DNA from 2 places in the Desulfitobacterium dehalogenans ATCC 51507 genome. Region 2 is predicted to be linked to the other one. Evidence: riboswitches for the same ligand, from Rfam matches in the RefSeq annotation. Region 2 holds a riboswitch; the other holds the start of a gene.
The links. A riboswitch is a leader RNA that binds a small molecule or an ion and turns the genes downstream of it on or off. The one in region 2 is predicted to bind cyclic di-AMP.

Region 1 (6,219 bases), 1.2 Mb from region 2:
CCGAACCCACTAAAAAAGCTAAAGCAAAGGCTAAAATCATCATAATGGTCTGTGTTGCAATCAGTACTTTACGTTTAGGTAAATGATCAATCCAAGCTCCGGCATGTAGGGAGAACAACATGGTAGGTACGAATTGCATGGCGGCTACCAACCCAAGCAAAAAAGGTGAATTGGTTAACTGCAATACCAACCAGGCTTGACCTATATTTTGGGTCCATGTCCCAATCAGTGAAATAATCTGTCCACCCCAAAACCAACGGAATGAGCTATGACTGAGTGCTGGAAATACTCGATATAAGGAATTATGCCTAGGTAAATTTCTCATGTCTGACCTCGATTAACCCTAATTATACTTCAACCAAATAAAGAGCATCGCCGCAGATGCCCCAAGAAGTACTTACAGCCGGATACATATCTTTAATAAAAATTATAACATAATTTAATGAGTTACAGAAAACAATAGCATTAACTAAGGATATAAAAAAAGGCGTAGCAATTTGCTCGCCCTTTAAAGGAAGTCTAGTGGTAGTATCGACCTAGAGATTGTTGTTTTTTGATGGCTTTACGTACTTCATTGGCCACCTTCCAAGTCTCTTGATATTGCGGGGTAATTAAGCTTAATTTACCTGTATGTTTATCTATCAGGATATCGACACCGGGCTTTCTTCCCGACCTAGTTTCACCGGGGTGCAAAATATCAATACCTATTTTATTTTCATCATATTCCGGAGGAATTAGATAATTGAGCACCTCTTCAGTGGCATCTATCAGTTCTATCACTTGTTCTTGAGGATATCCTTCCCTAAGTAAAATGTCCCGTACTTGAGAAAGAGGATGATCAAGAGTAAGCAGCATCTGGGCCCGTTGTACCAAATTATAGTCGATTTCCACGACGCCACCTCTTTTCATTTTTCTTTACAACTTCATTTTCCCCTTGAGCTTAATTTGAAATACGAACTACTTCTTGTCGAACTTGGTGAAGATGACCATTTCCATCAAAATTTAAATTTGGAGGTTTTCATGAATAAATTTATATCTCTACCGGCAGTTATAGCTGCACTTTCCGGCATTGCAATGGCTATTCAAGGCACTTTGAATTCCGGACTTTACCAAAAGACTTCCATTTTAGCCGCTACTTTGGTTGTACATATCATCGGCACAGTGATCGGGCTAATTGCCGTAATGGTCACTAGAGTCCCCCTACTAGATTATAACTGGCTATCCATTCCTTGGTACTTTTACCTCGGTGGGGTTCTTAGTGTAGTCATTGTAGGTTTAGTCGCCTTAAGCATTCCAAAGATTGGGGTAAGTAATGCAACTACAGCTATCATCATAGGTCAAGTAGGGGCCGCACTAATTATCGATCATTTAGGACTTTTTGGTGCAGAACGTCTCGCCTGGAACCCCTGGCAATTTCTTGGGTTATTGCTCTTTGCCGTTGGAGCAAAACTTCTTTTTAATTAACCCAATAATTAGAGTTTCCATGCTCTTATCCTGATTTTGCACGTGTCTCAATAGCCGCCATATTGGTCACGATCTGATAAATTTCATTGGTCACGGTGAACTTCCGGATCTGACCATTGGCGGCTAAAATCAGAGTATTCTTCCCCTCTCCGGTTTGATCTCTTTCGATCAAACGTAAAAGAAAAGTATACGCCTCGCTGGTCACTGAAAGTTGTTTAAAATCCCCATCCGCCACAAAAAGCACCCAATAGCCTGTGGCAACTTCATTGCCGAGATAAAGTGACGTAGTCGAAGAACCATAAGACCCGTAAGCATTCCCCGTGGAATAGAGGTAATTGGAGGGTGTATCCGTGTAGCGGTCTGTGGAATAGGAATCACCCGTAGTGTATCCATCATAACCGGGATCATAAGTTCCAGTGGTTGTATCTACCAACTGGGCTGCAGGATCGGTAAGACGTGAATAAACGTCACTAAAAAAATTGGGAAAAAGAATAAACGCTCCTACTCCAATAAGGAGTACCCAAAAGGCCAAAGCCTGTATATCCTGCCATTGCTCATTCCGCGGAGGCCGCCCCCAAGAATTCGGCATATATACCCCTCCTTATCTTATCATGACCTTATTAATAACTATACGAATGAACGATGTCCGATATGTTTGTCCCAGGGCAGGATAGATTACTAAAGTTCAAAGATAGCTCCCATACTGTTAAGGAGACTTGCATTACCGGTGATCTCCGACTAGAATAATACCGAGGTGTTCAAAAAATGGAGATACTTCGGGAAAAACTTAGTTTATTACCGGATAAGCCAGGTGTCTATCTAATGAAAGATGCATCCGGCCAAATTATATATGTAGGGAAAGCGAAGATTCTCAAAAACAGAGTCCGCTCCTACTTTACCGGGTCCCATAATGGAAAAACCCAGCTTATGATTAGCTTGATTGCGGATTTTGAAACGATTATTACCGATTCTGAGGTGGAAGCTTTACTCTTAGAGTGCAACCTTATTAAAAAGCATAATCCAAAGTATAATATTCTATTACGCGATGATAAAACATACCCTTTTATAACCATTACCGATGAAGCACATCCTCGGATTTTGGTGACACGGCAAGTAAAAAAAGGGATGGGGAAATACTATGGCCCCTACCCCAATGCTACAGCGGCTAAAGAAGCTGCCCGACTGCTCAATCGCCTCTTTCCCTTTCGTAAATGCCGGCAGATTCCGGGCAAACCTTGTCTCTATTACCATCTTGGGCAATGCTTAGGCCCCTGTCAGGAGGATGTCCCCAAAGAATCTTATGACAAAATACGTAAAGAAGCGGCTACTTTTCTTAAAGGTGATCAGGGAGCAATTCTTAGGTCCCTGGAGAAAAAAATGAAAGACGCTTCGGAAAACCTGGAATTTGAAAGGGCAAAAGAATACCGCGACCTTATCGAGGATCTCAAAAAAGTAGGCGAGAAACAAAACATCACCTTAAACGACTTTGTGGATCGGGATGTGGTAGGGTATGCTTATACCCGAGATCAACTCTGTATTCAGATCTTTTATTTGCGCCAGGGAAAACTTCTGTCTCGTGACAATTTCATTTTCCCTTATTACGAAGAACCGGAAGAAGCTTTTGTCTCCTTTCTGGCTCAGTTCTACACAGAAAGTTCTGCTCTCCCTCAAGAAATTCTCCTCCCTCCTCTGGATATTAGTGTATTAGCAAAGCTTTTTCCGATGATCGTGCCGCAAAAAGGACAAAAGCGAGATCTGGTGCAAATGGCTATGGAAAATGCTCAAACCACCTTACATGAGCAGATTTCCATCGAAATACGAAACTTGACCGAATGCACACAAGCTTTGGAGGAAATCGGCAATGCCTTAGGCATTCCTTCCCTCCGCACCATCGAGTCCTTTGATATTTCCAATATCGCCGGCACCCATAGTGTGGCCGGAATGATTCAGTTTCTTGATGGCAAACCCAACCGCAGTCAATATCGCAAATTTAAGATTCAACCCATGCCCAATATAGATGATACCGCATCCATGCACCAAGTGATTGAGCGCCGCTATGCCCGTCTTCAGCAGGAGTGCCTTCCTCTTCCTGATCTTATCCTGGTGGATGGGGGCAAGGGACAGATTAATGCAGCCCTGGATGCTCTCCGCAACTTAAAGGCCGCGATTCCTGTTGCCGGCATGGTCAAAAACGACAAGCATCAAACTTCGGCTTTAATCGACTCCGCTGGCCGAATCCATTCCTTGGATCGCCGTTCAGCCGGTTTTCGTTTGATGGAACGGATTCAAAATGAAGTCCATCGATTCGCTATTACTTTCCATCGGCAACAACGGGCTAAAAGCATGACCCTTTCCGAGTTGGATGGAATACCGGGTGTCGGTCCCAAGAGAAGGCAACAGCTCTTGAGATATTTTAAATCCATGGATACTATCCGCCTAGCCACTGTGGAGGAACTTCAAAAATCCGGTCTTCCTTCCCCGGCAGCTCTCGCGGTATATGAACATTTCAACCCTCATAAGGAGGAAAACCATGATTCTTAATTACCGTGTCGAACTATGCCGTCAATGCTATTATAAGCGGACGAAACAATGCGGAAAGACCGACCTCTATATCCATAATCGGACACCGGCGGAACCGGGAGGGGAATGCAAGAGTTATAGACTGGTGCCTTGGCTACCTTATTAAAGCTAAATTACCAATCGGTTGGTAATTTAGTTCAGGTCCGAAAAGATGGTCCTTAGAGTAAAAAGAAGTATCGCAAACTACTTTAAAGAAAGCAGTTATGCGATACTCCTTTTGTCCCTATAACAAGACCATGAATTAAAAAACTCTCCTGGCTCCAAGGTAACGACCGGCGTAATAACTATCCGATAAGCCTGTGGTCTTAATGCCGGTGCTGGAGGCATGGATAAAGCTTCCACCACCTATGTAGATTCCCACATGAGATGCCCCGCTATCATAGGTAGAGAAGAATACCAAATCCCCAATCTGAAGCTCATCTTTCTTGACGGCTGTTCCAATTTCATATTGTGAATATGAGGTTCGTGGCAAGTCGATCTCCGACCCCTCAAAGACGTATTGGGTAAAGCCGGAACAATCAAAACCATTTGGAGTAGTTCCTCCAAACACATAGGGGATACCGATAAGTCTTTGGGCATTGCTGACAATCTCCTCAGCTTTGGAACTGCCGCCACGAGAGATTTCCTGGGAGGGAGCCGCTGCGGCCTGTTTCGAGACCTGATCTCTTAAGGCCGTTATCGTCATTTCCTCAGGTGTCGTGACGGTATCTTCACTCTCCGCCTTTGAAAATTGCAGTGATTCCTTTTGGTTATCTGTATCGGCTACTATAGGCTCTGAAGAAAAAGCTAAGGTCGCTGCTAGCCTAGGCTGCAGGATCATATCCTCTTTCTCTACTTGGATGATATCGGATAGTAATGTACTGGAGACCATTTGTGCCTTAAACGATGAAGCATTCCTTAAGAGAATAGATTCTGAACCTGTAACAAGCTCAGCAGCATTTCCCGGCACATAGGTTCCCGGGAGGCTGCTAACCAATAAGGTGCCGGACAACACCACACTGGCAATCCACCCCCTCTTAGAGGAAGAGTCCATGAATTTTCCACCTTTCGTCGCTTACGAGGTTAGTTGACGGATTCGGGCAACAAGGTGTAAGCCCTACGCATGACTGCGATTCACCCCAAAAGATAGTCCCCCGCTCTAAACATATGGTTTAGATTCAGCCCACATTTCTTATGTAGTATTCGCCGAAAATTTCCTTATTCCTCCACGTAAATAATGGCAAAAGCCTATAATCTTGGAAACTGATGTTATTTATATCTATTCAACAGCTTTTTTTCTGTGCACATGAAGTATACTATACAAAAAACACCTCTCTTACGAGAGGTGTTGCCCTTTGAGCCTTAGGACACCAACGAATAAATATTGCGCCATAGGTCAAGTAGGTTTTCCCACTGAGCTCCTTCAGTTTCCTGTTAGGCGGTTTCCCTTTTCCCTCAGTCTAGAATGTTGCCAGCTCCAGCACTTGATCGCCACTAAGAACGCACTTTAATCCTCGTTAGTTTTCGCTCTAGAAGTTTTCCTTAACGCTCCGTGACAGTCTAGCCTCTTTTGCAGAAAAGAATTTCAGGCAACTTAAGTCCATCGGCCAATAGACAGAAGTTCCTTCAGCCCTCCCAACTTCTCCACCTCAAGGCAGGCTACACTGCACTAAGTTCCTTCCTAATGCAGGTTCATACCCTAAGCCATAACCAGAAAACAGCCACGAACTTAGGCCTCCACGGAAGAGGGTATCGCCCGCATGCCATTGCAGATCCCCCTCATCCTTAACTCCCAGCAGCAACCCTCGACTGGGCGTCGAAAGCCACCACCAGGAACTTCATCGGTATGCCCTTAGCGGATTCTTAGGCCCGCCTTCGACTGTCATTTTACGCACTAGAATTGCGCACCATAGCTCAAAGAAGATTACATCGATTATTGTACACCGAAATGAACAATTTTTAAAACAACCTTTGCCTATTCATATTCACGATTCTCTTTGATAATGAATGAAAAGAAGGAGTAAACTCAAAAAAAGAGAGCTTTGCGCTCTCTTTTGCCTTATTAAAACAATTTAACAAAATCAAAATCATTTAATCGTTAAATTTTTAAATAAAATGATGTTTTAATATATTTTTCCTGCCGGATTTAAACCGATTTCGCTTGAGATCCAGGTTTTCCGTCAGAAAAAAACTTCC
Region 2 (6,219 bases):
ATCCGGATACGCCTTCTTAAGCTCTAAGGCTTCATCCAATAAAGCAACCCCAAAACGACGAGCACCTTTTTTATAAAATACTTCTACTACCTGTGAGGCTCCATGTCCGTATGCATCGGCTTTGACTATCGGCATGATTTCACTTTGGGTCAATGCCTGAATCCGGTCATAATTCCTCTGCAGAGCTTGTAAATTGATTTCTGTCCAAACCGGCCGTATATTTTCCATGGTGCCCTCCTTAATGATTATTTTCCAAACTTCTCCGTGCCTTGGGCAGCTGATCAGCCACCTCACCGGCCGTATATCCGCTTAAGCCGAATTCGCCGGTCAATTGATCTGCTGCCTTACCATGAAGATACACTCCCAAACAGGCTGCAGCTAAGGGTTCTACCCCTTGAGCCAACCAGGCTAAAATACTTCCTGTAAGTACATCCCCCGTCCCTCCGGTTCCTAATCCTGGATTACCGGTAGGATTAAGGAATGCTCGTCCGTCCGGGGCGGCAATAATGGTAATAGCCCCTTTGAGGATAATAATGCTCTCCCATTCTACAGCCTTACTTATGGCTAGTTCAAGCCGATTAGCTTGAACTTCTTCCGTTGTACACCCACACAGACGAGCCATTTCTCCGGGATGGGGAGTAAGGATCAAGGGTCCCCGCCCCTGACGCCAACCCAAAATTCCTGGTTCCTTGGCTAAAATATTCAATGCATCGGCATCGAGAATTACGGGAAGGGAAAGATTGCGTAGAACTTCCTCTAAAACCAGCAGCAACTCGGGATCTTGTCCTAATCCCGGACCTATGGCTAATGCCTGGGCCTTTTCAGCTCGTTCATAAATCACAGACCAAGCATTGCCATTGAGGGCTTTTTCACCTTCTGCACCCCAAACCGTAGCCTCTATCAAAGCAAGATCCATTCCTTCCGCAAGCCCATAGGGAACAACCATCTGCAATAAACCTATTCCAGATCGTAGGGCGGCTTTACCGGCTAACAAGGCGGCACCGGTCATTCCTTCTGAACCTGCCACCAAAACCCCCCGGCCGTGGGTCCCCTTATGCCCTTGAAGACTGCGGATGGGTAAATATTGACGCACATCCCCCGTTAATATGAATGTAGTCAAAGTCTCATCATCCAAATAACGTGCCGGAATCGAGATAGGGTCCACAATGACCCGACCTGCATATTCAGGTCCTACCCCTAAAAAATGGCCGAGCTTTGGCAGACCAAAAGTAACCGTGGTATCGGCTATAATGGCCTTGCGATAGATTTTTCCCGTATCCGCTTCCACGCCACTGGGGATATCTACAGCGACAACAGGTACCTGGGCGCGATTGATTTCCTCCACATACTCTTCAATTAAGCTGGGCAGAGCACCACGAAACCCTGTCCCATAGATAGCGTCTATAATCACATCAGCCTGAGCTAGAGAGATTCTCGCCAATCTGCGCTGTTTTTCTCCATCGATGGTGAAAAGTTTGCCTCCGGTGTTTTGGTATAACCTATAGTTGAGAGCTGCATCACCTTTGAATTCTTCAACCCTGGCGAAAGAATAGACGGTTATATCCATCCCTAAGATCAGGAGATGCCGAGCAACAGCTAATCCATCCCCTCCATTATTGCCTTTACCTACAAAGACTGTAGCCCTCCCCTCCGACAATTCAATATGCCGGTGTTCGAGCATTTGACGTATTTCTTGGACCACGGCTAAAGCTGCATTTTCCATGAGCAACAAACTTGGTATACCAAAATCTTGAATCGCCCTTTCTTCGAGTTCTCGCATTTGTTGGGCACTGACCACTCTCATAGCTACACCCCCATATAAAGGAAACTTACTTCAGGTGGAGTTTAGTTGACTTATCCACGCAATGGATAACCTTCCTAAAAAAGTATGGCCATTCCTACAGCGTACTCTTTCTCGTGGGATAGGCTTATTCGGATCTGGGATCCTCCTCGTGTATGCAATACTATCTCAGCTTTTTCCGTAAGGAATACGATAGGTTCCCCCAAGTCATTGCTAAGGATTTCAATATCATGCCAGGATAGTCCTCTTAGTCCTGTTCCTAAAGCTTTAAGGACTGCTTCTTTACCCGCAAAACGCGCTGCCCAACTGGGTGCCGCTTTATGTTGTAAACTCTCAATCTCACGAGATGTAAACAATCGCTCCCGAAGTTTGGGTGTTCGCTCACAGGCTTTAGCAAAGCGCTGAATTTCTACGATATCGACTCCCGGGATCATAGCAGACCTCCATCTTCTATAGTCGTTAAGGGCAAATGCATGGTCACCGTCGTCCCTATATTAGGTTGACTCCGAATTTGTAAGCCATATTCTTCACCGTAATGTCCAATTAAACGTTCATGGACATTAGCCATACCCACTCCATTACCTGAGCCGACACCGGGCTTTAGCACTTCTTGCAAACGTTCCGGCTGTATTCCCACTCCATCATCTGCCACAATAATATAAAGTTCCTGACCTATTTGCTCCACTTTCACGGAAACGACTCCATTGCCGATTTTCTCCGTAATCCCATGTTTGACAGCGTTTTCCACAAGGGGTTGAATGCTTAAGCGTGGGACCAATGCATTCATGAGCTCTTCGGGAATCTCTCCTTTAAAATGGAGCTTACGCCCAAAGCGAGCTTTCTCGAGAATTAAATAGGTTTTTACAAAACTCATTTCCTCCCGCAGAGTGATCAAGCTGCCGTGGGATTTGAGGGCCTTACGGAAAAATTCCGCAAGATGAATCAACAACCGTCGCGAACGATTAGGGCTGGTACGGCTGGTGGCAATTATGGTATTGAGTACGTTGAAAAAGAAATGGGGATTGATTTGGGCCTGCAATGCATTCAACTGTGCTTCCGCAGCCAGTTTTGCTTGGTGGTCAAGCTCTGCTAGTTCGATTTGAATCCCCAGAAGCTCTGCCATCCCAATAGCTAAGCGAATAAGATCCGATGAAAGCTGTCCATCCTTTGTCTCATACAGTTTCATGGTTCCCACCACTTCACCCTGACACTTCAGAGGTACGATGACAGCCGCCGCTAGTGGACAATCACAGATGTTCTGTCTAGGGCAGTTCAGTTCTTTTTGAGTTCGTACTATCTTATAAACTCCGGATTGGATCACATCTCGTGTCGCCCGGGTAAGAATTTTATCTCCCGGATGATGCTGATCACATCCCACACCTAAATAGGCTAGTTGCTTTTCACGGTCCGTGATCGAAACAGCTGCGACCTGCCCGATCTCTTGAATGATTTTGGCGATGTATTCTGCATTTTGCTCATTAAGCCCTCGGCGTAAATAAGGAAGAGTCTGGTTAGCTATTTTGAAGCTTAGTTCCGCATTCCGCTCTGTAGCTTGCCGCGCAGCTTTTTTATATTCAAGATTTAGATGATACAAAAGAAAAAGTGTGTTGCCTATTAAAAATGGAATTAACAGCTTCATCTGGCTTGTTACTAAGACCAGCATTAATTCCACGCCAAGTATAACTAAGCTTTGAAAGATCATCTATCATCCCTCATGTCCTCTAGAATTCATAGAGTGTTTCGACAGATGGACGGTCACTTCCTGTATTCTAGCGAAGGATTTCCTGAAGTTTTTCTTTACCTTGTTCAGATCCTACCACCAGCAGGATATCTCCATCGTCCAGAACAAACTCAGCCCCTGGAGAAAATTGTTCAATACCCTCTCTAACTACAGCCACGACCGTCAAACCGGTTTTTTCCCTCAATTTTAAATCGCTTAAGGTTTTCCCTTTGGCACCGGAACCTTTGGCGATTTCAATTTCGGCTACATCCATCCAGCGGCTTGCCAAGCGATCCGTATAGTTTACAATTTTTGTGAGATGTGCGTCAATTTTTTGATCAATCTCACGCCTCTGCTCCATTAATTTCTTCAACTCATCAAAATAGACCTGAATCTCTGCTTTCTGATCAAAACCTCTCATAAACTTTTCCGCCATGCTTTTGGAGATCACCGTAATCCCTACCCCTTGACTTACCATGACTACACCCATGGTTTGGAGGATAGCAATAGAGCGCCGGATGGTCTCCGGAGATACATTATAACGACCCGCTAAAGTCGAGCGTCCATGTATTTTTTCCCCTTCGCGGTACTCTCCCATAACGATAGAATGAGCAATATCTATCGCAATTTCTTGATAACGTGCATTATATTCCATCGGGTTCCTCTCCTTGATCTATTTATAATAATTTTTTTAACTACATGAAATAATAAACTATAATTCCTTACAAATTAACTCTAGATAACATAAACATATGGTGCAAAAATTGTGTACAAAAAATACAATTGACTACTACCAACCCACATGATACTATTAAGTTGTTAGTTATGCAACTTTATATGGGCTTAATTTCCCAAGAGGAAAACGGGGGAACCAATTTAGGGGTGAATCGTTTCAAACGTAGAGCATGTTTCAGCTCGAACCCGTCAGCTAACCTCGTAAGCATTGAGACACATATGGGCGTAAACACCTGCTTATGTAGTAAGCTTTTCTTGGGAACCGTGACGGTTCTTTTTTGTTCTAAGGACTTATTCTTTTATATTCGCAAATAGAGGAGGGCAATCATTATGGCAGTAGAATTTCTCCCCCCTAACCCAAGACAGGCTTCACAAGCAAGGGCTTTGGAATTAAAACAAAAGGCTCAATCTTACAACAAGTGCAAGGAAACGATTCCCTGCGGTCTCGCTTTAAGCGAAGAATATAATGAAAACCGAGACTTTATACTGGATCAGTTAGATGCCGGCCTGGAGCATTGGCAGGATTGGAAGTGGCAGCTTAAGAACCGTATTCAGGATGCTGAGAACTTGAGTACCCTGCTTCCCCTGACCCCGAAGCAAAGACATGAAATCGACGAGGTGGGTAAAATCTATCGCTGGGCAGTTTCACCCTATTATTTAAGCCTTATCGATAAAGATGATCCTCGGGATCCCATCCGTCTACAAAGTCTCCCCTCTATGGAAGAGATCCTCGATGATTCCGGGGAAGTCGATCCTATGGGAGAAGAGTATACATCCCCTGCTCCGAGTATCACTCGTCGTTACCCAGATCGTCTCATAATTAATGTAACCAATCTGTGTGCTATGTATTGCAGGCACTGCCAACGCCGGCGGAATATCGGGGAAATTGACCTCCATGAAACCCGTGCTAATCTGGAGGCGGCTTTAGATTATGTACGCTCCAATCCAGAGATCCGGGACGTGCTGGTCACCGGTGGCGATGCACTCCTCCTCAGTGATCAAATGCTGGATTGGCTATTAGGAGAATTGCACGAAATTAAACATGTGGAAATCAAACGCATTGGCACCCGGGTCCCTGTCACTCTGCCCATGCGCATTACTGATGAGCTCTGTGCTGTTCTTGAAAAATACCCACCCCTTTATATCAATACTCAATTCAATCATCCCAAAGAGGTGACCGAGGAGACCAAGAAAGCTGCCGATCGCTTGATTAAAGCGGGAGTTATCTTGGGTAACCAAGCAGTTCTTCTCAAAGGAATCAATGACCGACCGGAGATTATGAAGCGCCTTAACCAAGAGCTACTGAAAATTCGCGTTCGTCCCTACTACATCTTCCATGCCAAAAATGTTAAGGGCACGAGCCACTTTATTCCCCGTATTCAAGACGGGTTAAAGATAATGGAAAACTTACGCGGCTACACCTCCGGTTTGGCCATTCCAACTTATATTATTAATGCCCCGGGAGGCGGTGGCAAAACCCCCATCCTACCACAGTACCTTATTTCCCTTAACGATGATGAAGCGGTAATAAGAACCTGGGAAGGTAAGGTTGTGCATTATCCTAATCATTAACTATCTTATGAGGTCGTTTCACTCTGAGTGAATGATAAACCCCAATAAATTATATAGGGAGGAATCGGTATGAAATCACAAAAACTAACCTCTGACCCAGTCTATCAGGCCATCCTCCAGACTCACACCAACAGCCTTAAACGCTATCTTTCCTTAGCTCCTACCCTTAAAACTCCTCCTCAACAGAATAAAAATGCGTCCAATCTGAACCGGTACTATCAATGCGTAGCGAGTCATTCCAGATCATTCGAGAAAGGTTAATACACTCATCCAAAGTCAAAAGTTTCTCCCTAAACTATATTTACGGCTAGCTCCTCTTTATTATTGAAATGGTGTTAGCCGTTTTTATTATCTCTCTTTTTCCCTTGCCATGTTCCCCTACTCTCCAGTT

Region 1: it holds a riboswitch for cyclic di-AMP, as region 2 does, so the genes downstream of both, DESDE_RS12190 (C40 family peptidase) here and eam (glutamate 2,3-aminomutase) in region 2, are expected to answer to the same signal.

The regions. Positions count from the first base shown of each region.
Region 1 is NC_018017.1:2,518,368-2,524,586, forward strand. It holds gene DESDE_RS12165 (MFS transporter) at 1-325, opposite strand, end outside; gene DESDE_RS12170 (hypothetical protein) at 520-891, opposite strand; gene DESDE_RS12175 (DMT family transporter) at 1,021-1,464, shown strand; gene DESDE_RS12180 (hypothetical protein) at 1,490-2,053, opposite strand; gene uvrC (excinuclease ABC subunit UvrC) at 2,230-4,005, shown strand; gene DESDE_RS22075 (hypothetical protein) at 3,995-4,150, shown strand; gene DESDE_RS12190 (C40 family peptidase) at 4,286-5,077, opposite strand; cyclic di-AMP (ydaO/yuaA leader) riboswitch at 5,081-5,217, opposite strand; gene DESDE_RS12195 (hypothetical protein) at 6,170-6,219, opposite strand, start outside.
Region 2 is NC_018017.1:1,281,393-1,287,611, reverse strand. It holds gene alr (alanine racemase) at 1-228, opposite strand, end outside; gene DESDE_RS06215 (bifunctional ADP-dependent NAD(P)H-hydrate dehydratase/NAD(P)H-hydrate epimerase) at 239-1,804, opposite strand; gene DESDE_RS06210 (holo-ACP synthase) at 1,879-2,235, opposite strand; gene DESDE_RS06205 (histidine kinase) at 2,232-3,503, opposite strand; gene DESDE_RS06200 (GntR family transcriptional regulator) at 3,571-4,176, opposite strand; cyclic di-AMP (ydaO/yuaA leader) riboswitch at 4,352-4,479, shown strand; gene eam (glutamate 2,3-aminomutase) at 4,587-5,828, shown strand; gene DESDE_RS06190 (hypothetical protein) at 5,898-6,089, shown strand; gene mnmL (tRNA modification radical SAM protein MnmL/YtqA) at 6,164-6,219, opposite strand, start outside.